Regions from separate parts of the Paenibacillus sp. FSL H7-0943 genome, predicted to be linked through region 2. Evidence: riboswitches for the same ligand, from Rfam matches in the RefSeq annotation. Region 2 holds a riboswitch; the other holds the start of a gene.
The links. Region 2 has a riboswitch for preQ1 ahead of queF (preQ(1) synthase). Riboswitches for the same ligand answer to the same signal wherever they lie in the genome.

Region 1: another riboswitch for preQ1. It lies ahead of NSQ55_RS06235 (queuosine precursor transporter); the one in region 2 lies ahead of queF (preQ(1) synthase).

What each region holds. Positions count from the first base shown of each region.
Region 1 covers NZ_CP150148.1:1,411,812-1,423,416, reverse strand. The annotation lists gene NSQ55_RS06240 (AMP-binding protein) at 1-768, opposite strand, end outside; gene NSQ55_RS06235 (queuosine precursor transporter) at 1,046-1,759, opposite strand; PreQ1 riboswitch class I at 1,770-1,815, opposite strand; gene NSQ55_RS06230 (methyl-accepting chemotaxis protein) at 2,182-3,870, shown strand; gene NSQ55_RS06225 (YnfA family protein) at 4,957-5,283, opposite strand; gene cobS (adenosylcobinamide-GDP ribazoletransferase) at 5,400-6,215, opposite strand; gene cobU (bifunctional adenosylcobinamide kinase/adenosylcobinamide-phosphate guanylyltransferase) at 6,212-6,760, opposite strand; gene cobT (nicotinate-nucleotide--dimethylbenzimidazole phosphoribosyltransferase) at 6,757-7,818, opposite strand; gene NSQ55_RS06205 (aminotransferase class I/II-fold pyridoxal phosphate-dependent enzyme) at 7,914-9,077, opposite strand; gene NSQ55_RS06200 (D-alanine--D-alanine ligase) at 9,070-10,002, opposite strand; gene NSQ55_RS06195 (PLP-dependent aminotransferase family protein) at 10,022-11,473, opposite strand; gene NSQ55_RS06190 (ATP-binding protein) at 11,586-11,605, opposite strand, start outside.
Region 2 covers NZ_CP150148.1:3,728,074-3,739,678, forward strand. The annotation lists gene NSQ55_RS16235 (DMT family transporter) at 1-554, opposite strand, end outside; gene NSQ55_RS16240 (zinc-dependent alcohol dehydrogenase) at 697-1,833, opposite strand; gene NSQ55_RS16245 (VanW family protein) at 1,915-2,733, opposite strand; gene NSQ55_RS16250 (cysteine hydrolase family protein) at 2,734-3,255, opposite strand; gene queE (7-carboxy-7-deazaguanine synthase QueE) at 3,391-4,113, opposite strand; gene NSQ55_RS16260 (6-carboxytetrahydropterin synthase) at 4,106-4,588, opposite strand; gene queC (7-cyano-7-deazaguanine synthase QueC) at 4,588-5,250, opposite strand; gene queF (preQ(1) synthase) at 5,280-5,753, opposite strand; PreQ1 riboswitch class I at 5,917-5,960, opposite strand; gene NSQ55_RS16275 (hypothetical protein) at 6,276-6,611, shown strand; gene murB (UDP-N-acetylmuramate dehydrogenase) at 6,676-7,587, opposite strand; gene NSQ55_RS16285 (ABC transporter ATP-binding protein) at 7,738-8,538, opposite strand; gene NSQ55_RS16290 (iron ABC transporter permease) at 8,594-9,628, opposite strand; gene NSQ55_RS16295 (iron ABC transporter permease) at 9,628-10,683, opposite strand; gene NSQ55_RS16300 (iron-hydroxamate ABC transporter substrate-binding protein) at 10,904-11,605, opposite strand, start outside.

The DNA of each region.
Region 1 (11,605 bases), 2.3 Mb from region 2:
AGGTACAGCCTGCTGCATCATGGATTCGATCATTGTTGGTACGACGAACAGCACCACGCCCGCAATTTGCTGGCACAACTCTAACACCTGCGTGGCACTAAATTTTTGTGTGATATGAAAGGTTGCTCCACCATATAGACTCTGCATTACGGCGAATAAGGATAGGGAATGCACAAATGGACCTGGTGCCAAAACATCCTTCATAGCGTCCAATTCAAAAGCAATATTCGAGACCTCAAAGCTTTTTAACCATGATAAATGGGTACGCATATAACCTTTGGGCAATCCGGTTGTGCCTGAAGTAAAGCCAATAAATAATAATTCATTCGTCTCATCCAACTCAGCCTCCGGCTTCAGGGCAGCCAGCCACTGATCATAGGAACCTGTTCGTTCATTTGAGAAGGTCAGAGTTGGGATCGTTTGATCCTTGAAAACCAGATTCTTTGCGGCTTCCGGCTCGGCAAAAATCATTGTCGGCTGGCACTGCTCTATAATAACCTGCAGTTCATTAGCACTCCATTTGGGATCTAAGGGAATGGGAACACAGCCCGCATAAATCGCCCCCAAAAAAACCTCAACAAATTCAATACGATTCGTAGATAAAATCGCGATTTTGTCATGCCTCAGACCCTTTTGCTGTAAGCCATTCGCGATTCTCCGCATCGTTTTTACTAATGTGGCATAGGTATGACTTGCTTGGTCATGGGTTAAGGCAATGCTGTCGGGCTGCTGTGCTGCATGACGCAGTATAGGAATTACTAGATTCATCCTGATCACACCTGTTCGTAATTTCTGTGACTACCGATTATATACATTCTCTTCAATCGGACTGCCCCGCAAGTCCAGCCCAAACTAAAGGATATGTGATAAGCGCCATCGCAGGCGCTCCTGTTAAACTAACCCGCTAGAATTGTTACGATAGCTTATTTTAGCTTTATATTATTTTTATGTACACATCTTTCATGTAACGATTAAGTCCATCTTACAACGAAAAAACAGCCAGCACGCATCGATTATGATCGGTACGCGCTGGCTGTATTGTTGTTTAGTCCTTCTTTTGAACGGATGATGGTGAACCCTCTTCAGCAAAAGTAAAGGTTCGGGCGATATATAAGATAGGTGTGCTTACTGCGGTTAGTAAGAACTTCGCTAGATAAGTCGTAAGCAAAATTTCAAGCCATACATTCCAGTCATACAAGCCCGCAAACGCAATGGTACAGAAAATAAGTGTATCCACAAAGGAGCTAATCATCGTACTACCGTTGGAACGAATCCACAGCTGACTTGAGGTGCTGTAATATTTACGAATCCAAGAGTACAACCGAACATCTAGGAACTGACTAATGAAGTAAGCAGTAAGACTACCCAAAGCTAGTCGAGGCATCAGCCCAAAAATCGTCTCCAAAGAAGACTGAGCGATATCGGTCTCCTGCGGCTTAAATACTAATACCATCTGCATAATGACAGTAGTCATAAGCAAGGTGAAGAAACCAAACCAGACCGCTTTACGTGCTTCCGCTCTTCCGTACTTCTCATTAAGTAAATCGCTGGTCATATATAAAGTGACATACATCGTATTTCCGAGTGTCATCACAATATCAAATGGCATAGCAATCGTCTTAGCTACCTGAATGTTAGCAATTACAGTAGCAATACCTACCCAGGCATACATTCCACTTTTCCCGAACAAGCGGTAACAGAGTAGAAAAAAAGCAAAATTGACAATAACAAATAAAACTCCCCACAGCAAATTAAACATATTACTGAAATTCCTCCTAGTTTTGTTTACGCGGGATGGTTACGAACCGCGGCTTACAATATTAAATTTTCGGAACAAAACATTAATACTCTATCACAATAGCGCTTAACAATCCATAAAAATAATATTTTTATATGAAATTGGTAGTTCCATTTCTTTTTTTTCGCCAATTATCTAAAATAGTCAGCAATAATTCATTTTTTTCAGAAAAAAATGCTCTATAGGACAAAACTTTCACTATTCATCCAGAGGTTAATTCTATAGAATAGTATCAAACACCTTATTCCCGATCCATTTAGTAGAAATATGACATAACTATGGAATATATCTCGGGTCGCCAATTTCCAGCAGTTGGCATGGAGTATCTAGTGAAGACCAAAAAAGAAATGACCTCACCGTCCATAAAAAAAGGAGAGAACGATATGTTTCGTATCAAGCATTCGATCAGTCGCAAATTTACGCGTTTATTATTTGTTGTTCTGTTGCTCACGTCTCTTTTGTTAAGCACCAGCTTCTATTTTATCTCTATCAGTATCTTCAACAGCTATGTTATGCCGCAGATTAACAAAATCCTTACTGCCGCTGCTCAGGACGTATATAAGAATCTCAACGTAATGCACGCCCAGCAAACCCTAAATAAGAACGATCAGTCTGCCACCAATCTCGAGTTCTATTTTCAGGAAAAGAGGAAACAACATGGAGTGGAAACCATTTTTCTGGTCAATCTGAAAGGGAAAGAAGCTGAGATTCTATCCGCAGATCACGATGCAAAATTGCAACGGGCAGAAAGTGTCACCGTATCCTCTGCAATGCAACAAGCCTCTAAAGGAAAAACTGGACTAAGCGATACATATAGCGACGCACATGGTATACATAAAACAGCTTATATCGGTATTCCCGGAAGTACGATGGTTATCGGTGTAAGCAGTGACGTAAGCTTCATTCAAGAAAAAACAGACAGTATTCTATGGACAAGTGCCGGAATCACACTTCTGACGTTGATCATCGGCCTAACTGGTGCATGGTTCATGAGTGTGCGTATAACACGTCCAATCTCAAAACTGGCAGCTTATAGTGCCCGGCTCGCAGAGGGAGATTTCACCGAAGAATTATCAGTTAAAGGAAATGACGAAGTTGCACAGTTGTCCGTAAGCTTCCAAGCGATGACCCAACGCCTGAAAGAAATGATTGGACATGTACTGGTAACCTCTAATACTGTCGTTGCGGATTCCAACTCTTTAAAAGAACGTGTTGAGGTTCTCAATGATATGGCGGAACACTCCAGCTCATCGGTAATAGAAATCGGCAAAGGTAGTACGACTATCGCTAGCAGTGCATCAGATAACTCGAGAGCAATGGAAGAAATCAATTTAGGCATTCAAAGTATTGCCTCAGCAGCGAATGAAGTCACGGAGCAAATCAGTGAGGCTTCCGCTGAAGCAAGTGGCGGTAATGAAATTGCTCAAAGCGCTGTGCTGCAAATGCGCCAGGTTGAACGTGCTTCCCTACAGTCGCTGGATCAATTACAAATCATGAATGAGCGTTCAGTAATGATCGGAGAAGTCGTTCACAGTATTACTGAAATTACGAAACAGATCCAAATGCTGTCGCTGAATGCTTCAATTGAAGCTGCACGCGCAGGAGAGCATGGACGCGGCTTTGCTGTTGTTGCGGGAGAAGTACGCAAGCTGTCTGAACAATCCCGTAACGCAAACGAACAGATCCGTGACTTCCTACTTGGGCTTCAAGAAGATATGAGCCGCTCCGTTACCGAGATGAACCACGTGAATTCTGAGGTTGCCTCTGGAGTCGGCAAAGTAGCAGAAGCAGGTGATGCCTTTAATCACCTCCTGATTCTTATCCAAAGCATCAATCACAGCATCCAATCCGTATCTGCGGCTACACAGCAAATCTCAGCAAGTACAGAAGAAGTCAGTGCTTCCGTCGAAGAAACTGCACAAATTACATCAAGATCGCAAGAAAGTGCGGACACACTCGCTGCTAACTCAGAGCGGCAGCGCGTCGAACTGGAAGGCCATGCAGAAACCGTTAAACATCTGTATGAGCAAGCCAAGAAACTCCAAGAAGCTGTGCAGCAATTTAAGATTTAACGCTTGTAAATTAAAACCCCCGTTCACACGAAAGTGTTGAACGGGGGTTTTTAGTTTGCGATGGCTCGCTTAGACTTGGGGGCATACGCTAGGCTTGCGCGAAGCTCTCGCTTAGAATCGGCGCGTCATGTGCTGCTGGCTTGCGCGATACTCTCGTTTAGACTCGGCACGCCATTTGCTGCTGGCTTGCGCGATACTCTCGTTTAGACTCGGCGCGTCATTTGGCGTTGGCTTGCGCGATACTCTCGCTTAGACTCGGCGCGTCATTTACTGCTGGCTTGCGCGATACTCTCGCTTAGACTCGGCGCGTCATTTGCTGCTGGCTTGCGCGATACTCTCGCTTAGACTCGGCGCGTCATTTGCTGCTGGCTTGCGGACTCAGATGCCGCTATTACTCGAAAAACTGCCATTTGGAGACTTTTTCGGACTCGAGAGACGCTATTGCCTCATAATCAACCCAGACTCAGCCTATTTCGCTCAAATAGCGCCTCTGGTGTCCGAAAACGCTCCAAATTAACCCTTTTATCGCAAATAAGATCTCCTGAGTCCGGAGCCAAGTTACCTACAGCAAATTACTCAAAGTTCCTCCGTGGCGCTACCAACAGCAAATTACTCAAAGTTCCTCCGTGGCACTACCAACAGCAAATTACTCAAAGTTCCTCCGTGGATGCTACCTACTGCAAATTACTCAAAGTTCATCCGTCGATGCTACCTACAGCAAATTACTCAAAGTTCATCCGTCGATGCTACCTACAGCAATAGACTCGGCTACATGCGCTAGCTTGCGCGAAGCTCTCACTTAGACTCAGCACGCCATTTGCTGCTGGCTTGCGGACTCAGATGCCGCTATTACTCGAAAAACTGCCATTTGGAGGCTTTTTCGGACTCGAGAGACGCTATTGCCTCATAATCAACCCAGACTCAGCCTATTTTGTTCAAATAGCGCCTCTGATGTCCGAAAACGCTCCAAATTAACCCTTTTATCGCAAATAAGGTCTCCTGAGTCCGGAGCCAAGTTACTCACTTAGTAAAAACTAGGTTACTCAGCTTTTTTCAGCTTTTATGACTAAGCAAACCTCACTCAACCTAGTGCCGCGGTGCCCAGAGGATAACCGATACACCGATCACACAAATAACAGCTCCGACCCAGTCGTATACGTCTGGTGTCTTCTTGTCTACAAGCCATCCCCATAAGACCGCGAGTACGATAAACACCCCGCCGTAAGCCGCATACACTCTACCGAAGGAAGGGAATTTCTGCAACGTAGGGATAATCCCATACGCTATCAGAATCAAAGACCCCACTAAACCGTACCAAAGTGGCCGTGATTCTCTCAACCATAACCATACTAAATATCCGCCACCGATCTCAGCAAGCCCAGCAATTATAAACAGCAGAATGGCAAATAACATGTCATCCCTCTTCCCTATCTATCTCATAAAAACGCAAAGGTTGCTCACAACAAATTGTACTCAAGGTTCACCCGTAGAGCTCCTACAACAAACCACTCAAGGTTCCCCCGTGGAGCTCACATTAAATTGTGCTGGAGCAGCAATAACACTAGCAGCAGCACAACCTCCAGCAGCTCGTTCAGCGCGCCGTACACATCGCCGGTGAGCCCGCCGAGCCGGCTGCTGATCCGCCGTGCAGCCGCGGTGCCGCAGGCCAAGGCCGCGACCGGCAGCAGCAGAGCTGCCGCCAGATGCAGCGGCCACGCGGCTAAGCCAGCGCCGAGCGCCAGTGGCGCAGCGGCGGCGGCCAGCGAGAGCAGCGCGGCGACTGCCAGCGCGCGCCGCTCATGCGAGGAAGCTAGGCCGGCGAAGTTCGCGGCCAGCCCCTCGTCTCCACGGGCAATGGGATAACGCACCATTGCCCGTACCATATACCAGCGGCTCCAGACCGCTGGTACCAAGAGCAGCGGCAGCTCGTAGTAGGCGAGGCCTTCGATTAGAGCTGCCAACAAAGATGCTTTAAACAGCAGGAGCAGCACGCAGGCGAGTACGCCCATCGCACCCACACGGCTGTCCTTCATAATCTCCAGGGCTCGCTCCCGTGGCCGATAGCTGAGCAGACCATCCGCGCTGTCCATCCAGCCATCAAGATGCAACCCGCCAGTGAGGCCTACCCACAGAATCAGAGTGAGCACAGCTGCTGGCCAAGCAGGTAAAAGCAATCCCGTCAGGGCTGCTCCAGCAGCTACACACAGCCCAATTGCTGCGCCTACCATGGGATAGAAGATTACACTCCGGCGCAGCAGTTCAGGAGAGAATCCCGGATCACCTTTTACAGGAAATCGGGATAAGAACTGAAAGGCAGCTACGGCTGCATCCCTACGCTCCCTCATAAACGATACTCCCTGCTCTTCAGCTCAATTGGAATTCCAACAGTTACTAGAAAGACCTGTTCGCATTGCCGAGCGATCAGGGCGTTCATTCGTCCCGCCAGATCACGATACAATCGGCCAAGCGCATACTCCGGAACAATCCCGTCGCCAACCTCATTAGTGACCAGAATAAGCGTCCCTTGAAAAGAACGCACACTGTCTTCAAGCCTTGTTATTTCACTCTCAACAAGCTCTTGTCTATTTTCAAAACCTTCCACAGCCAATAATGCATTGGATAACCATAAGGTTAAACAATCTACGAGCACCGCTTTTTCACCCGATAATCGCTTTAGCAGATCTGGTAAATCATACGGTTCCTCAAGCGTCTCCCAAGCGTAACCACTTTCCATTCGTTGATGCTGATGCAGAGCAATCCGTTCCTTCATTTCGTCGTCAAAAGCCTGTCCGGTTGCTACATAGAAGGCCTGATCTGCCAGTGACTGTATCAGTTTTTCTGCAAAACCACTTTTCCCGCTACGTGCGCCTCCCGTTACAAGAATGCTCATCGTTGACCAGCTCCAGAGATGCCTGCACTTTCAAAGGTTGCCATTTCGCTCAAAATGCGGCAGATCGCCTCGATTAAATGAAGGCATAATACTCCCCCTGTTCCCTCACCCAATCGCAGACCGAGGTTAAGCAGCGGTTCAAGCCCAAGCTGCTCCAGCATTAACTTGTGTCCCCGTTCTCCTGATACATGAGACGCTATCATATAAGCGATGGATTCAGGTGCAAGGGCTTTTGCCACAAGCGCTGCCGCCCCCGAAATAAAACCATCCAAAATGATAGGTGTCCGATTAGCAGCGGCACCAAGAATCAGTCCCGCCAAGCCAGCGATTTCCAGTCCGCCAACTTTAGATAACACATCCAACGGATCTGCTGAATTCGGCTGATTTACCTTTAAGGCGCGTTCCACCACTGCAATTTTATGTAGTAAACGTTCATCATCAATTCCCGTTCCTCGTCCCACAGCTACTTCAGGGGCTATTCCTTTGAGAACACATAGAATGGCAGCACTAGCCGTAGTATTCCCAATGCCCATTTCGCCTGTTATAAAAATCTCCGTGCCGTTCTTAACCGCTTCCTGCGCAACTCTTATCCCAACAAGAAGAGCATTCATGGCATCCTCACGACTCATCGCAGGTCCCACAGCCATATTATCCGTTCCCCGGCGCACTTTACGATCAATCAGATCGACATGACTAAGATCGCCGTTTATGCCGACATCAACAAACTGTACCTCTGCCCCAGCTTGACGTGCCAATACATTCACAGCCGCTCCACCGCTGAGAAAGTTATGGGCCATCTGTAGCGTGACTTCCTGTGGAAATGCGCTAACCCCTTCGCAGCACACCCCATGATCAGCAGCCATCACAACAACTGTTCGTTTGGTGAAACTAGGCTGCTCCGTACCCGAAATTCCAGCGAGCTTAACGGCCAGAGGTTCCAATTGTCCCAAACTGCCCGGAGGTTTGGTCAGAATGTTCAGCCGATGCTCCGCCTTGAGGATGGACTGATCATCAGCCGGAGTGATTTGTTTAATTACGTCTTGAATATCTGAAAGCATATAATTACGACCTCCTATTAAATGTATCCGTATAACCTATTCTATCTCATATTCGCAGAAAAGCCCCCATCTATGATAGAGGGGGACTTCTAGAATTACAACTTCACTTTCATAAAATCTTCGATTCTCTCCAGCGCCTCCGTCAATTTTTGTAAGGAAGCGGCATAGGAGCAGCGAATATAACCCTCTCCGCCTGCTCCAAACACATGACCCGGAACCGCAGCGACACCGACCTCCCTGAGCAGCTGCAAAGCGAAGTCTTCTGATTTCATTCCGGTGTGAGCGATGGAAGGAAAGGCATAAAATGCACCCGCAGGTTCATGGCAAGGTAGTCCTATGGATCGAAATCCACTAACCAGCAGCTTTCTCCGCTCATCGAAGCATTGCTTCATATGTTCCTTATGCTGCATTCCATTGCGCAATGATTCAATCGCAGCAATTTGACCGAGCACTGGGGCACACATCGCAGTGTATTGATGGATTTTTAGCATCGCAGCAATTAATTCTCGATCGCCACAAGCATAACCCACTCTCCAGCCAGTCATTGCAAAAGCTTTGGAGAAGCCGCTAATCACAATCGTCCTTTCCAGCATCCCGGGAAGAGAGGCGATGCTGACATGCTGACTGTCATACGTAAGCTCGGCATAAATTTCATCTGAAATGACCAGTAGGTTATTCTCTTTTACAATCTGTGCAATAGGCAGCCAATCTTCATAAGTCATTACTGCACCTGTAGGATTAGTCGGAAAATTCACCATAAGAAGCTTGGAACGCGGAGTAATCACCTTCCGTAACGCTTCAGCAGTAAGCTTAAACCCCTGCTCGGCCGATGATTCTACCTCCACCGTAACCCCCCCGTTCAAATGGGTAATCGGCGAATATGCGATATAGCTCGGAGAAGGGACGATAATCTCATCCCCAGGTGTAATGAAAGCTCGTAATGCCAAATCCACAGCCTCGCTGCTTCCCACCGTAACCATAATCTCATCGTTTGGCTCATAGCGAAGCTTGAAACTTGTGTGCAGATAAGAAGCGATCTCCTCTCTAAGCTCCAGTAAACCGGAATTTGGCGTATACATCGTTTCCCCATTATTCAAGGCACGAATACAGGCAGCTCTTACATGCTCCGGTGTAACGAAATCCGGTTCCCCTACACCCAGCGATATAATATCCTGATTCCCCGCACTTAGGTCAAAAAAAGCCCGAATCCCCGAGGGTGCAATCTCCCGCACACGTGGAGCAATCCATTCATTATGCATGGCTGTACACCTCTTCTTTTGCACTCTTTTCCGTTAGGGAAAGGGAGATGATTTCGTCCAGCAGTCCGCTGAAGGTGTAGCCTGCCGCTTGCGCGCTTTTGGGTAAAAGACTGGCCTTCGTCATGCCTGGTAACGTATTCACCTCCAGCACATAAGGAATCCCCTCTTTAAGCAGCATATCAACCCGTGCATACACGCTACATTTTAGTGCTTTGTAACAGCTCAAGGCAGCCTCGCGTACCCGCTCATGCACCTCAGCAGGCAATTCAATGACCCGTTCATCTGCTCCGCCTTCTTCATACTTAGCACTGTAATCGAACCACTCGGCATTTGCTGAGGTTATTCCCAGAATAGGCAGCAGCTCTCCGTTTAGAATAGAACAGGTGATTTCTTGGCCTTGAATGTAGCTTTCAATCAAAATCGACTGATCACAGGCAAAAGCCTTCTGCACTGCGCACAACAGCTCCTCGCTGCTGCTCACTTTTTCCATTCCGATACTCGAGCCGCCTGAACATGGCTTCACCATAACAGGATATCCGAGCCGTTCCACCGCTTCAGCCGAATAATCCTTCATGCTGTCCCAGCATAGCCAATCTGCTGTATTGACGCCTGCGCAGCGCATAAGCTTTTTGGAGAGATCTTTATCCATGCAAATGCTGCTAGACAAAACCCCGCTGCCCGTATACGGAATCCCCATCGTCTCCAGCGTTCCCTGAACCGTACCATCCTCGCCGTAAGCTCCATGAAGTGCAAGCAGTGCGACATCGATCCCTTTTGCCTGCTCAATAAGCTCCTCACGCTTGGTGATCACAATTGGAATAATTTCATATTTATTGGGGTCTAGATTCTTCAATATTTCTCTACCGCTATTCATGGATACCTCATACTCTGAGGATACCCCGCCCATAATTACGCCTACCTTCATCTTCATCTCAAGCACCTCTTTATCCCATTAGTTGTCGAGCTGTTCTGCCAATAATCTCGATCCCCTTGCGGATATCCTCATCCGTCACTCTGGAGAAACCGATCCGTATCGTATTTTGACCCTTACCGTCTGTGAAGAATATATCTCCTGCTGTAAAAATAACCCCTTGCTCATGACAGGCCGCCAACAGCGTCCTTGTATTAAAGCCCTCCGCGAAGGTTACAAAAAGATGCAGGCCACCGTCCCCTGACAGCGCCGTATAAGGAATACAATCCTTGCAGCATTGCAGGGTTAATTCATACTTTCGTTTGTATTCCGCTCTGGCTTTTTTCAAATACTTTTCTAAATGACCACCCAATAAATACTGATACAAAATGGATTGATCCAGCGTCGAGGTATGAATGGTACGGGCGCGCTTGACGCTTTCGAGGGAATTGATCAACTCCTGATCCGCCAGCACCCAACCTACACGTAGTCCCGGAAATAATACCTTGGAGAAGCTGCCGAGATAAATCACGCTGTTGCCGCTGCCTGCTGCTGCGATAAGTGGAGCCACATGTGAGCCCGAATATCGTAATTCCTCGTTAAAACCATCCTCAATCACCGGGACTTGGTAGCGATTCATCAGCTTCATTAGCCGCTGTCTTTTCTCTGGAGACATTACAATTCCGGTCGGATTATGATAAGAAGGGACGAAGTATGCACAGTCAAAAGCTTGCTGTTGCAATGCTTTCTCCAGCTCCGCCAAATCAATCCCATCACGCTCCATCGAAATCCCGGTGATCTCAAAACCGTTCAGCTTCAAATTTTTGATCGCTGTATGATGCGTCGGATTCTCACAAATGACCGAACCATTTTTTTTACTCAGAGCAGACAATACAATATCGAACCCTTCAGTAAAGCCATTGGTGATCAATATATCCTTGCCTTTCATTTCAACGCCCTTGTGCTCCATATACTGCTTCAAATAGTCTATTAAAGGCTTATACCCTTTGGCATAGCCGTAATTTAGCAGAACGTTGCCTTCTACCGACATCCGATCCATAAAGGACCGCTTCACATTATCCAGATCAAAAAGACTCTCATCAGGCGCTATGCTGGTGAAGGAGATCGTCCCCTTCTCCGCTCGAATCCCGCGCTTCATGATATCCAGTTCCTCTGCCAGCACCGCGTGATCATTGAGACGTGACTTCCAGTCCATCGTCCAGGAAGAGATCGTTTCACTGCCAGGCGGCGTAGCAGCAACATAACTTCCTTGCCCTTGCACAGCATAAGCAAAGCCATCATCCTCAAGCCCTGCATAAGCAGAGATTACGGAGTTGCGGCTAACCTTAAGCAATGTGCTGAGCTCTCGTGTGGAGGGCAGCTTTTGATTGCCTTGCAGACCGCCTTTTATGATTAAGTGCTTCATATAGTCTTTAATTTGTATATACACCGGCCGTCCGGCTATGAGCTTAAAATCCTTAAACATCTCTCAATCGCCCCCATGACTATCATGGCACAATCACTCGCTTAAAAAAAGAACCACAGCCATGGGATTTTAATCCGGCTGTGGTTCTATAGGAGGACAAATGCCAAAAAAATCAAGTTACAGATCTATGCT
Region 2 (11,605 bases):
AAGCTATATAAGTAAGAGGGCATACGCACCACTAGCTTTTGACCGATCAGCATATGTACAGCTACCGCGACAGTGCCTCCGACCGATAATAGATCACCTTTTAGATTATCCGCAGAGATGCCGATATCACCCCAGCCGATAAACACGACACCGCCAATCGCAATGCCAAGCCCTAGAATAGCGGACAGAGCTGTCTTTTCCTTATACAAAAAATAAACACCCAGCATAATAAATACAGGCTCCAGCGCCATGATCATTGTTGAACTAGCTACCGAAGTATACTTCAATGATCCCATCCATAGCAAAAAGTGCAGCGCAAGCATTGCGCCTGAGAGGATGAGCATTAGCCAGTCTTTTTTACGAAGAGCAAAAGCAGCTCCACTATAGGGTCTTGCAAAAGGTAGCATCAGCAGTGAGGTAAATAATAATCTGTACATGCCTTGTATAGATGCAGGTGCATCAGACCATTTAATAAAAATGGCGGAAAAGGAGATGGCCACAATCCCTATCAACATTAATAGTGGAATCGGAAGTGGCGGTTTTTTAAGTTTCACATGTTACGCGTCCTTTCAATATCTTAAGTCACTTATGTTAATTTAACGCAGACCGTGAAAAAATGCATCTATTTTCATAAGATTTCACTAAAAAAAGCACAAGCAATGTCATTTCTGACGAAAGCTCATGCTTCTTAAAAGGCTACGGCTTCAGAACAACCTTGATGCAATCCTCTTTTTTCTCACTAAAAACGTCATAGCCATGCTCCGCTTTACTAATTGGCAGGCGATGCGTAATGATATCTGTAGGATCAAATTTATTTTCTTTAATCATCTTATACAGCAACGGCATATAGTGAATCACCGGCGCTTGTCCCATTTTTAAAGTAATGTTGCGTTCAAATAGATGACCCAAAGGGAACATATTGTAATTAAGCCCATAAACTCCCACAAGCTGAATAGTTCCGAATTTACGTACGATATCCGAGGCCATTCTAAATGCACTGAGTGAGCCTCCCTGTAGCTTCAGAGTGGTTTCCACTTTCTCCAAAGCAGATATTTTGGCATCTAAACCTACACAGTCAATAACTACATCTGCGCCCCCATGTGTTATCTCCTTCAAATGAGCTTCAATATCCTTGATCTCTTCGAAATTATAAACTTCAACATTATTGGTCAGCTTCGCATGCTGCAGACGATAGCCAATATGATCAACCGCAATGACTCTTGAGGCACCTTTGATCCAGGCAAACTTCTGAGTAAGCAGTCCAACAGGACCGCAGCCGAGAACAATGACTGTATCCCCTGGCTTCACTCCGCCGCTTTCTACTCCCCACCAAGCAGTAGGCACAATATCAGATATGAAAAGAATTTTCTCATCTTCCATTTCTGCATCCTCAGGAACGACAAAAGGGCCGAAATTACCATAAGGAACCCGCAGCAATTCAGCTTGTCCGCCTGCAAAGCCCCCATAAGTATCGGAATAACCAAGATAACCGCCTGTGTCCTTGGCGTCATTAGCATTGTCGCATTGGCTCTCCATCTCATGCTTGCAGAAAAAACACTGCCCACAGGCGACATTAAAGGGGATGATGACTCGGTCACCTTTTTTGACTTTAGTTACATCAGGTCCCACTTCCTCAACTATCCCCATCGGCTCATGACCAATAACATAATCATCATGCATACCTGGTATTTCCCCGTTATAAATGTGCAGATCCGAGCCACAAATCGCCGTAGTGGTAATCCGAACGAGGATGTCATCTTTTTTCTCAAGCGTCGGATCAGCTACTTCTTTAACTTTCACTTTTTTCTTCCCTTGGTAGGTTAGTGCTTTCATGCTGTTAATCCGCTCCTTTGGAGATGGTCTAGAGATATAATTTTCATGCCTTTCTATGTTATATCCCTAAGTCCTAACCTCTTATCCATGAAGAAGCGGGGAATACATCATTAGTGCGTAATTATCAGTTACAGCTTCATCTCCAATTAGATCTCCAGAGCGTGTATATACTTTTCGACTGATCTTGTTACTGCGTATATATCCGCCCCAAGGCTCTAGACTAATCCTATGATCACTTTCGTATACTTCATAATCATAAAGCGCCTGCTCATTGCATCTCCACTCCCCGTGTAAATGGCTATCGTCCAGCCAGAGCTTTAGTTGATACGTTTGAGCGGTGTTATTTTTTAATTGAAGATCCAAATAGTTATAAGAACAGGTCGCCCCGCTTCCAAAAGGTTGCGTACGTTGTTCATCTGGAAATACATCATAACTGTGACGATGCCGTTCCATAACGGTAAGTGGCGTATGCAGTGCCATCCAATAGATCAGATTAGACAACTGGCATAAGCCTCCTCCAACCCCGGAATGAAAACCACCATAATGTAGCACCATACCCTCCAGATACCCTTTTCGCTTAGTGGGCTTACCAATACTTCTCCAGTAGGAAAAAGTCTCCCCCGGCTGCACAACAAGTCCATCCAGCTTCGCAATTGCCAGCCGTAAGTTAGTTATTTTATTGTATTGAAGCACCATATCTACATTCCGAAGACTTCTTAATAACGGGGTAGCATGAGTCATAGCTGCATAAGTTAAAGTTTCATCCGTACGCTGCTTCGCTATTTTGCTTCGTCCAGTGCACCATTTCAAATATCTTTTCCAAATAAAATATCGTTTGCCAGCAAACAATCTAAGGCGAGAACGCTGAATAGGCTTCATGGCAGCCTGGGGTGTATTCATCTAGAACTGAACCTCGCTTTCAGCTCGTAACTGGGCGAATCTACCTCCAATTATCGCATTATGATGCTTAACGATCTCCCTACTACTCAGAACCCCATTATCAAAGGTGCTATGAGCGTCTGAGACCAGTACACTTTTATATCCCATGCTGTATGCGCGTCTTATTGTCGTATCCAGACAGAATTCACTTTGCATCCCACAGATCACCAGATCCGTGATCCCGAGCTTTTGGAGTTCATCTTGCAGTTCCGTTCGGTGAAAAGCATCCCAAGTAGGCTTCTCAACGATAACTTCGCCTTCCTGCGGTGTGATGCGGTGACTGATCTGCCAAGTGGGTGTACCTTTTGTGTACTCCTCATCTTCGGTATGTTGAATATACACAATAGGAGTACCTGCTAATCGAGCTTTTTGCTGAAGGGAGACAATCCTGTCCATCACACCCTCTTCATCGTACAGCTTTAGATCATAGGAGAACATGGCTTCTTGAACATCGATAATTAATAATGCTGTTGATTGTTCCAAATGAATAACCTCCAAGAGCTTTTTTTAAAATCATACCAGAAACTGGGACAGACTATCTACCTACTAGAAGTTACAACTGTTAAAAATAAAAACCGAGTATCTGTAAGCAGATACCCGGACGATTTCATCAATCATTTATTTGCCACGCTTATTATGCCAGATCAATGCATGCAGCTGTGGAAGTACACGAACCTTGTTCATATCCGAATCCACGATTACTTTATTAAACAACCACTCCAGCCTTCCCAGAAGCCGAGCAGAAATGTTGCCCTCTTCCGTGACATCATCATTACCAGGCTGCAGAAAGAGCTGCACATTCGGATATCGCTGGTGAACGTTTTTCGCATAATCAAAATCCTTATCATCAAACACTACGACCTTCAAGCTATGCGTAGAACGACCCAGTTTCTCCATCTTACTCATGATGTTATCTAGCATTTCCCAATTCGTTGTCATTCCTGAGCTTGGGGGTTTAGGACTGATTGTCAGCACATCCACGTCATTGAACCAATCCTGCCATTTACTCCCCTGAGTTTCTATCGCTGCTATTATTCCACGCTCATGAAGCAGATTGATGAAGGTACCCATTCCTTCACCAATCAAGGCAGGATTACCGCCTGAAATCGTAACACAGTCGAAATTATCTCCAGCTAACGCCAATAATTCATTTATGATTTCCTCTGCTTCCATCATGCGAACCTTATTCTTAGCCGTACCATCCCAAGTAAAAGCGGAGTCACACCAGCCGCAGCGATAATCGCAGCCATAGGTGCGGACAAACATCGTCTTCACTCCAATTACCGCACCTTCGCCTTGAATAGTTGGACCGAACATTTCAATTACAGGAATCTTACTCACAATCACAGCCTCCATACAAACGGTAGGATGGCCCTTCATCCGGAACATCTTCAGCCAGCACCTCTGCCCAAGAGGTTGGAGTCTCCCATAGCTTTACCGAGTACAAAGGCAACCCTGCTTGCTTAAGCTTGTAGGCAATATATGAAGACATATTCTCTACTGTGGTGCGGAAAGACAACAAGGCTACTTTGGAGCCCGTATTCGTTAACGTCTCTAACACAGGTTCATTTCCCATGGCAAGAAAAGCGTGATCTAAACGATCTACAAGGCTTTGTTGTACTGTCATTTTGATATCGCTGAAATCAATGACGAAACCTTCATCCGAGTGGCCTTCCGCGGCCATAGGTTTGCCCTTAAGCACTACTTCGAGCTTATAAGTATGTCCGTGCAGATTGCTGCATTTCCCTTTGTGTCCCACTAACTGGTGTGCCGCATCGAACGTAAATATTTTGCAGACTGAAACCTCGTTAAGCATTAAGAACCGGCCTCCATTCTCTCCGCCTCATATTGCTCAAGACCACGCTGACGCAATAGACAGGCTGGACAAGTACCGCAGCCACTGCCAATTATACCGTTGTAACAGGTCAGTGTGTGTTCGCGAACATAATCAAAATACCCCAGTGCATCGGCCATTTTCCACGTTTCTTTTTTATCCAGCCACATTAGGGGAGTGTGGATCGCAAACTCATAGTCCATAGATAAGTTCAGCGTAACATTCAATGATTTCACAAAAACATCACGGCAGTCCGGATAACCGCTAAAGTCCGTTTGGCAAACCCCAGTGACGATATGGGAGTACCCCAGTTGTTTAGCTAATATTGCGGCAAAAGATAAAAACAACAAATTCCGTCCATCGACGAAAGTACTTGGAAGCTCATCTCCTTCACCAGCCAGAATATCTATATCCTGACGGGTAAGTGCATTGGGTGCCAGCTGATTGAGCAGCCCCAGATCAAGAATATGCTGTTTTACATTAAACTTAGCTGCTATCTCTGTTGCAACATCGATTTCAGCCGCATGACGTTGACTATAGTTGAAGGTAACTACCTGCACTTCCTCATACTGCTGCAATGCCCAAACCAGGCAAGTGGTGCTATCTTGTCCGCCGCTGAATACGACGAGTGCTTTTTTGTTCATATGAATCTCTCCTTATCACAAGTTGGAATTTAGCGGTTGTCCACTTTTTCTGGATAGAGGTCGTGATTGATTAAGCGGTGTTCCGCCATCGCCTCATACTTCGTACCCGGTCTTCCATAGTTGCAATAAGGATCAATTGAAATGCCTCCGCGCGGAGTGAACTTGCCCCATACCTCAATGTAACGCGGATCCATCAGAGAGATCAGATCATTCATAATAATGTTGACACAGTCCTCATGAAAATCACCATGGTTGCGGAAGCTAAACAGATACAGCTTTAATGATTTGGATTCCACCATTTTTTGTTCAGGAATATACGAAATATACAGCGTGGCAAAATCCGGCTGACCCGTTACAGGACACAAGCTAGTGAACTCAGGGCAGTTGAATTTAACAAAATAATCACGCCCGGGATGTTTGTTATCAAACACCTCCAGAATGTCTGGATCATAACCAAACTTGTACTGTGTTCCCTGATTACCAAGCAAAGTAACTTCCTGCATTTCCTCTTTCAATCTTCCTTCTGACACGACAAAAAACCCCTCTCTTTTCCTTCGGCCTTGGCCGGTAATGGAAAGAAGAACGAGATTTCGAAAACTTGGCTCCACTAAGAAGAAACGGAAGCAACGTCCGGATAAAGGACAGCAACCGCTTGTACTGTTTAATATATTCTTAGTTTTTTATAGAGGGAGTTCGCGAACCTCTCCTGCACAACTTTAGCGCAGACTTCTTCTTAAAGCATATTGCGTCTTGAACTATACCATGGGTAGCCCGCTCCTGACAAGTTCTACTCTTTACTGTTACCTTATATAGATCAGCAAATAACTCCAGGTTACCGCGGATAGATCTGCGTATGTAGAGTTTATGAAGTTCAAAAACAATGCCAATTTGGTCGTGAATTTCTTTTTTTAATCACATGAATTATTCATACAGTTAATTAAGATGTGGCAAAAAAAAAGGATTCAAATCCTAAGAAAAGGGTAACTTATTCATAATAATCTTCGAGCTAAGGGTGGGAGCATTTTATGGAACAAAGTATACAGCAGCTTATGGATTGGCTTAACAATCATTTGAATGAAACAATCGCTATTGAAAAGAAAGAACTTCGTGATCTGGATAAAGTTCATTTCAATTTAGAGGCCGTAGATTTCCGCAGTGCAGATGACGTAATTGATGAATATCTTGGAAGTGCACTGATATTAAGAGGTTTCGGCAGCACACTTAACGCCGATGGTGAACTGGTATCCCTGCCACAATCCACTTATGATTTAGCTGTTGAAGGTCTTCAAATCGTAGACTTAGCCGACCGCAAGGCAGAAATAACTACGGACAGAGCTAATTACACCCTTTCAGTAGATTAAACGAACATGATTATGATAAGCAAAAAGAGCCCACAGCGATCTGCGGGCTCTTTTTGCTTATCATTTATTCTTCTCCAATGATCTCCACTTCAGTTTCAAGCTCTACACCGAATTTATCCTTCACAGTCGCTCTTACATGGTGGATTAGCCCGATGTAATCACTGGCTGTTGCATTATCTGCATTCACAATAAATCCCGCATGCTTCTTGGATACCTCAGCACCGCCGATTCTTGTACCCTGTAAGCCGCTCTCTTGAATTAACTGTCCTGCAAAACGGCCTGGAGGCCGCTTAAATACACTCCCACAGGATGGATACTCAAGCGGTTGCTTCGATTCACGTAAATATGTTAGTTCATCCATTTTTGCCTTGATCGTTAAAACATCACCGGAAGTCATAGCAAATTTGGCCTCAAGTACAATATACTCACCGCTTGCGAATACACTTTTTCTGTATCCCCATTGCAGCTCATCTCCTTGCAGAGTTACCAATTGCCCGTTCTTATTTATAGCTAGTGCACTATGCAGGACATCTTTGATCTCACCGCCATAAGCACCTGCGTTCATATAGAGCGCTCCACCAACTGTTCCTGGAATGCCACAGGCGAACTCAAGACCCGTAAGCTCCTTATCAAGCGCATATCTGGAAACATCAATTATTTTGGCACCACATTGCGCATATAAGAGATTGTCGCGAATTCCCATTTCGGTCAGTCCTGCCGTTTGCAGAACGATTCCACGTACCCCTCCATCACGGATAATCACATTGGAGCCATTCCCAAGTACCGTAAGGGTTATCCCATTTTGTTCTGCATATGTAACAATCTTTTGAATTTCATCATAAGTAGCTGGTGCAGCCAAAATATCAGCTTTTCCGCCCATTTTAGTGTACACGTGATCTTTTAAATACTCATGACTTTTCACTTTTCCTGCAGTCATTAGCTGCTCTAGGTCATCTTGAATTTTGTCAATATTCATGTTTTCATGCTCCTTTAACCATGTATAAATGATGGTCCTTGATCTATTTTAAAGAGTTATTATGAAATTGTAGGCAACCACAACTGTAACAACGAACAGGCTCCCTTGTCAATGACGGGAGCCTGTTCGTTATATGATTTTAGATGATAATTACACAGCTTTATAGGCAGCAAGCTCGTAAGGAAGACACAGTGGCACACCCGTACGTGGATCCGGAACGATATCCGCTTCAATTCCAAACACTTCCCGCAATACATCTGGTGTCATAACCTCAGTAGGTGAGCCTTCGCTAACCACAGTACCGGACTTAATCGCTACCATATGCTGCGCATAACGAGTAGCATGATTCAAATCATGCACGACCATGATAATGGTACGGCCTTCTTCCTCATTCAGCTTTTGCAAAAGCTGAAGAACTTCGAGCTGATGCGCCATATCTAGGAACGTTGTAGGCTCGTCAAGGAATAAAATATCTGTTTCTTGAGCCAACGCCATAGCGATCCAAGCGCGTTGACGTTGTCCACCAGAGAGACGGTCAATAGGGCGATCATGAAAAGATTCCATGCCCGTAACAGAGATGGCGTTGGAGATGATGTTGCGATCCTCTGCGGTCATCGTGCCAAATCCCTTTTGATGAGGGAAACGACCGTAACTGACCAGCTCAGATACCGTCAGACCGTCAGGAGCCGTTGGGTTCTGCGGTAGAATCGCTAGCTGACGAGCAACCTCTTTAGTTGAAAAGTTATGGATCGATTTGCCGTCCAGCATTACGGTGCCACTCTTCGGCTTCATAATCCGGGCCATCGTTTTGAGGATTGTAGATTTACCGGAGCCGTTAGCGCCCACTAGTGCGGTGATTTTTCCCGTAGGGATAGACAAGTTCAAGCCTTTAACTATAGTAGCCTCTGCATACCCAATACTTAATTCTTCTGTATTCAAACGTTCTGACATGATCTACAACTCCCTTAAAAGTTTTATGGAGCTATGCTCCTAAGTATGAACTAATTTACGCTTTAGACTTGGCGAGTAAATATAAAAAGTAAGGTGCGCCAATAATCGCAACCACAATGCCAGTCGGAACTTCCGCAGGTTGCAGCACCCATCTGCCGATGGTATCAGCGGTAATCATAAGAAGCGCCCCTGTCAAAGCACTAGCAGGTAATAACACTTGATGGCGGGGTCCCACGAGCCTGCGAGCCAGGTGTGGTGCTATCAGGCCGACGAAGCCAATACCTCCGCTTACCGCGACGCAGGAGCCGGCAAGCGCTACGGCTGTTACCAGAAGGAGAATACGTTCCTTCTCCACACGCATTCCTAGACCTAATGAAGTGTGGTCCCCTAGATTCAATACATTTAGAACCCGGGCTTTATAGAAGGCGAACGGTAACAGAATCGCGATCCAAGGCAGCAAAGCAAGGACGAATCTCCAATCCCCACCCCATATTTTCCCGGCGATCCAAGTAGCTACAAATTGATAATTATTAGGATCAAGCCTAAGTGCCAATACAAGCTGGCAAGCATTGATTCCTGCAGCGACCGCAATCCCGATAAGGATCAGCCTTGTAGGAGACAGACCATCTGCCTTCCGGTAGGCAAGAATATAGATTAAAGCTGCGGTCAGGCCAGCCCCACCAAGCGCTAGGAGAGGCAAGACAAATACCGGAGCTGCTGTTGTAGCCGGAAAAAACGAGATAAAAATGATTACCGCAAAACCTGCACCAGCACTTATGCCCAGCGTAGCCGGTTCAGCGAGTGCATTACGTGCGAGACTTTGTAGAATACAGCCCGATACTGCAAAGCCCGCTCCAACTAACAATGAAATTACGATGCGGGGTAATCTGAAATCAAATAAAATAAGCTTTTGCTGATGTGTTCCATCACCCATGAGTGTATGTAATACCTCTAGTGGGGATAGACGCATAAACCCTGTATTCATACTGACTATAAACACAACGACGATCAGTATAGCAAGGAGCGCTAACACCGTTAAGGCGCGTGTGCGGCGTTCTTTTTCATCTGGAGTAAGGGTTAATTTGGGCATTACAGCTCCCCCTTCCGCTTACTCGCTAAATAAATAAAGAACGGTACGCCGATGATGGCAATTAAAGCTCCTAGCGGTGTCTCATAAGGTGCATTTATCATTCTTGCGGCAATATCTGCAAAGATAATCAATAAGCTCCCTAGAACTGCCGAGCAAGGGATAATCCAGCGGTAGTCCACTCCAACGAAATAACGTGTAACATGTGGAATAATTAGTCCTATAAAAGCAATCGGGCCAACCGTTGAAACCGCGCTTCCAGCTAAGATAACCACAACAATCATACATGCCAATTGAACTATCCTTGTCCGCTGCCCCAGACCAACCGCTACTTCTCTTCCTAAGCTGAGCAATGTGACGGATCGTGATAACATCATTGCTGCAATTAAGGCTACGGCCACCCAAGGGAATATAATCTTGATCTGAGTCCAGCTAGCTCCACCCATCCCACCAGCTAACCAGAAGGCTATGTCCTGAGATAAGTTGAAAAGAATAGCTACTCCCTGACTAATAGCAACCAATAAAGCACTAACAGCCGAACCTGCTAATGTCAATCGCAAGGGGGTCAGGCCATTAAAAGAAAGCGAACCGATTCCGAATACGATAAAAGAGGCCACAGCGGCACCGATAAAGCAATACAACATTAGTGAAGTGAATGAGAGTGAGGGTGCAAAAGCAAATACTATGGCTAGCGCTACCCCTGCTCCTGCATTCAAGCCTAACAGCCCTGAATCCGCAAGCGGGTTTCTTGTCATCCCCTGCATGATAGCCCCTGCTACTGCGAAGCAAGCACCGACTAAGGCGCCAGCAATAGCACGTGGAAATCGCAGTTCTCTAATTACCTGATGTTTTTGTAAATCTGGATTGAAATGAAATATAGCTTCCCATACCGTAGCTAACTTGATATCTGCTGCACCTACTGAGACCGAAAGTGCCAATCCGAAGGCAATGGCAGCAAGTCCAAAAATAAGAATACCAATGGCAGCTGCCGGTCGGGTATGTAGAGCTTTTTTGGGTTCATTTTTAATACGATTTGCGAAATCTGAGGGTGAAACCATGAGTCGTCTCCTTATTCAATAGTTACAATGGTTTATATGATAACAACAATCATTCTCATTATCGCAAAAATATTTATGTTGTACAATTGCAGGATCGATTTTTCCGTACTATGGGATTGGTTTATAAAAAAATGGTGCAGATCTTTGTATCCCGAGATACTTGATCTGCACGCTCTTCCCCACCGAAATGATCAGTCTCATTCATGGTGAATTACGACTTTTATTTCACAAGACTTTTTAGCACATCGTCAATGATTTTTCTGCCAGCGTTCGCACCACTGTAAAGCCAGCTGCTTGTTGAGCTCATTTCATGCACATTTCCAGCTTTTACAGCTGGGATGCCCTTCCAGATTGCACTATCTAGGATCTCCGAACCCTCAGTCTTATCACTATTTACAAGGAAAATATGATCTGCGGTCAGCTCAGAAAGCTTCTCTAGTGAGATCGGATTCCAAGTTGCTCTTGTTCCTACTGGGATCTCTGTTACTAAGTTAGGCAGCGTTACGCCAAGGTCTGTATATAATACAGCTCCACTGCTGCGGGTTTCGTCTACAATATAGAAGTTTTTTTGCACCAACCATAAAATAGCCGCGGACTCTTGTCCAATAGCTCCTGCAAGCTGTTCTTTCGCAGCCGCTGCTTTAACATCATAATCTTTAATGGCTTTTTCTGCTTCAGGGGTTTTGTTCAAAATCTCACCCATCTTGAGCAACGATTTGCGCCAATCTTGATTTAGTTCATCCCCAATTACATAAGTGGGTGCAATCTTATTCAACTGATCGTAAATCCCGTTCTGAACAGAAGACTCCGATGGGATGATAATAAGATCCGGAGCAAAGCTGGTTACAGCCTCTAACGGAAGGTCGTAACTAATTGTAGGAACATCCTTCAATTCAGTGGCCAGATAATCCTGAACGCCGTT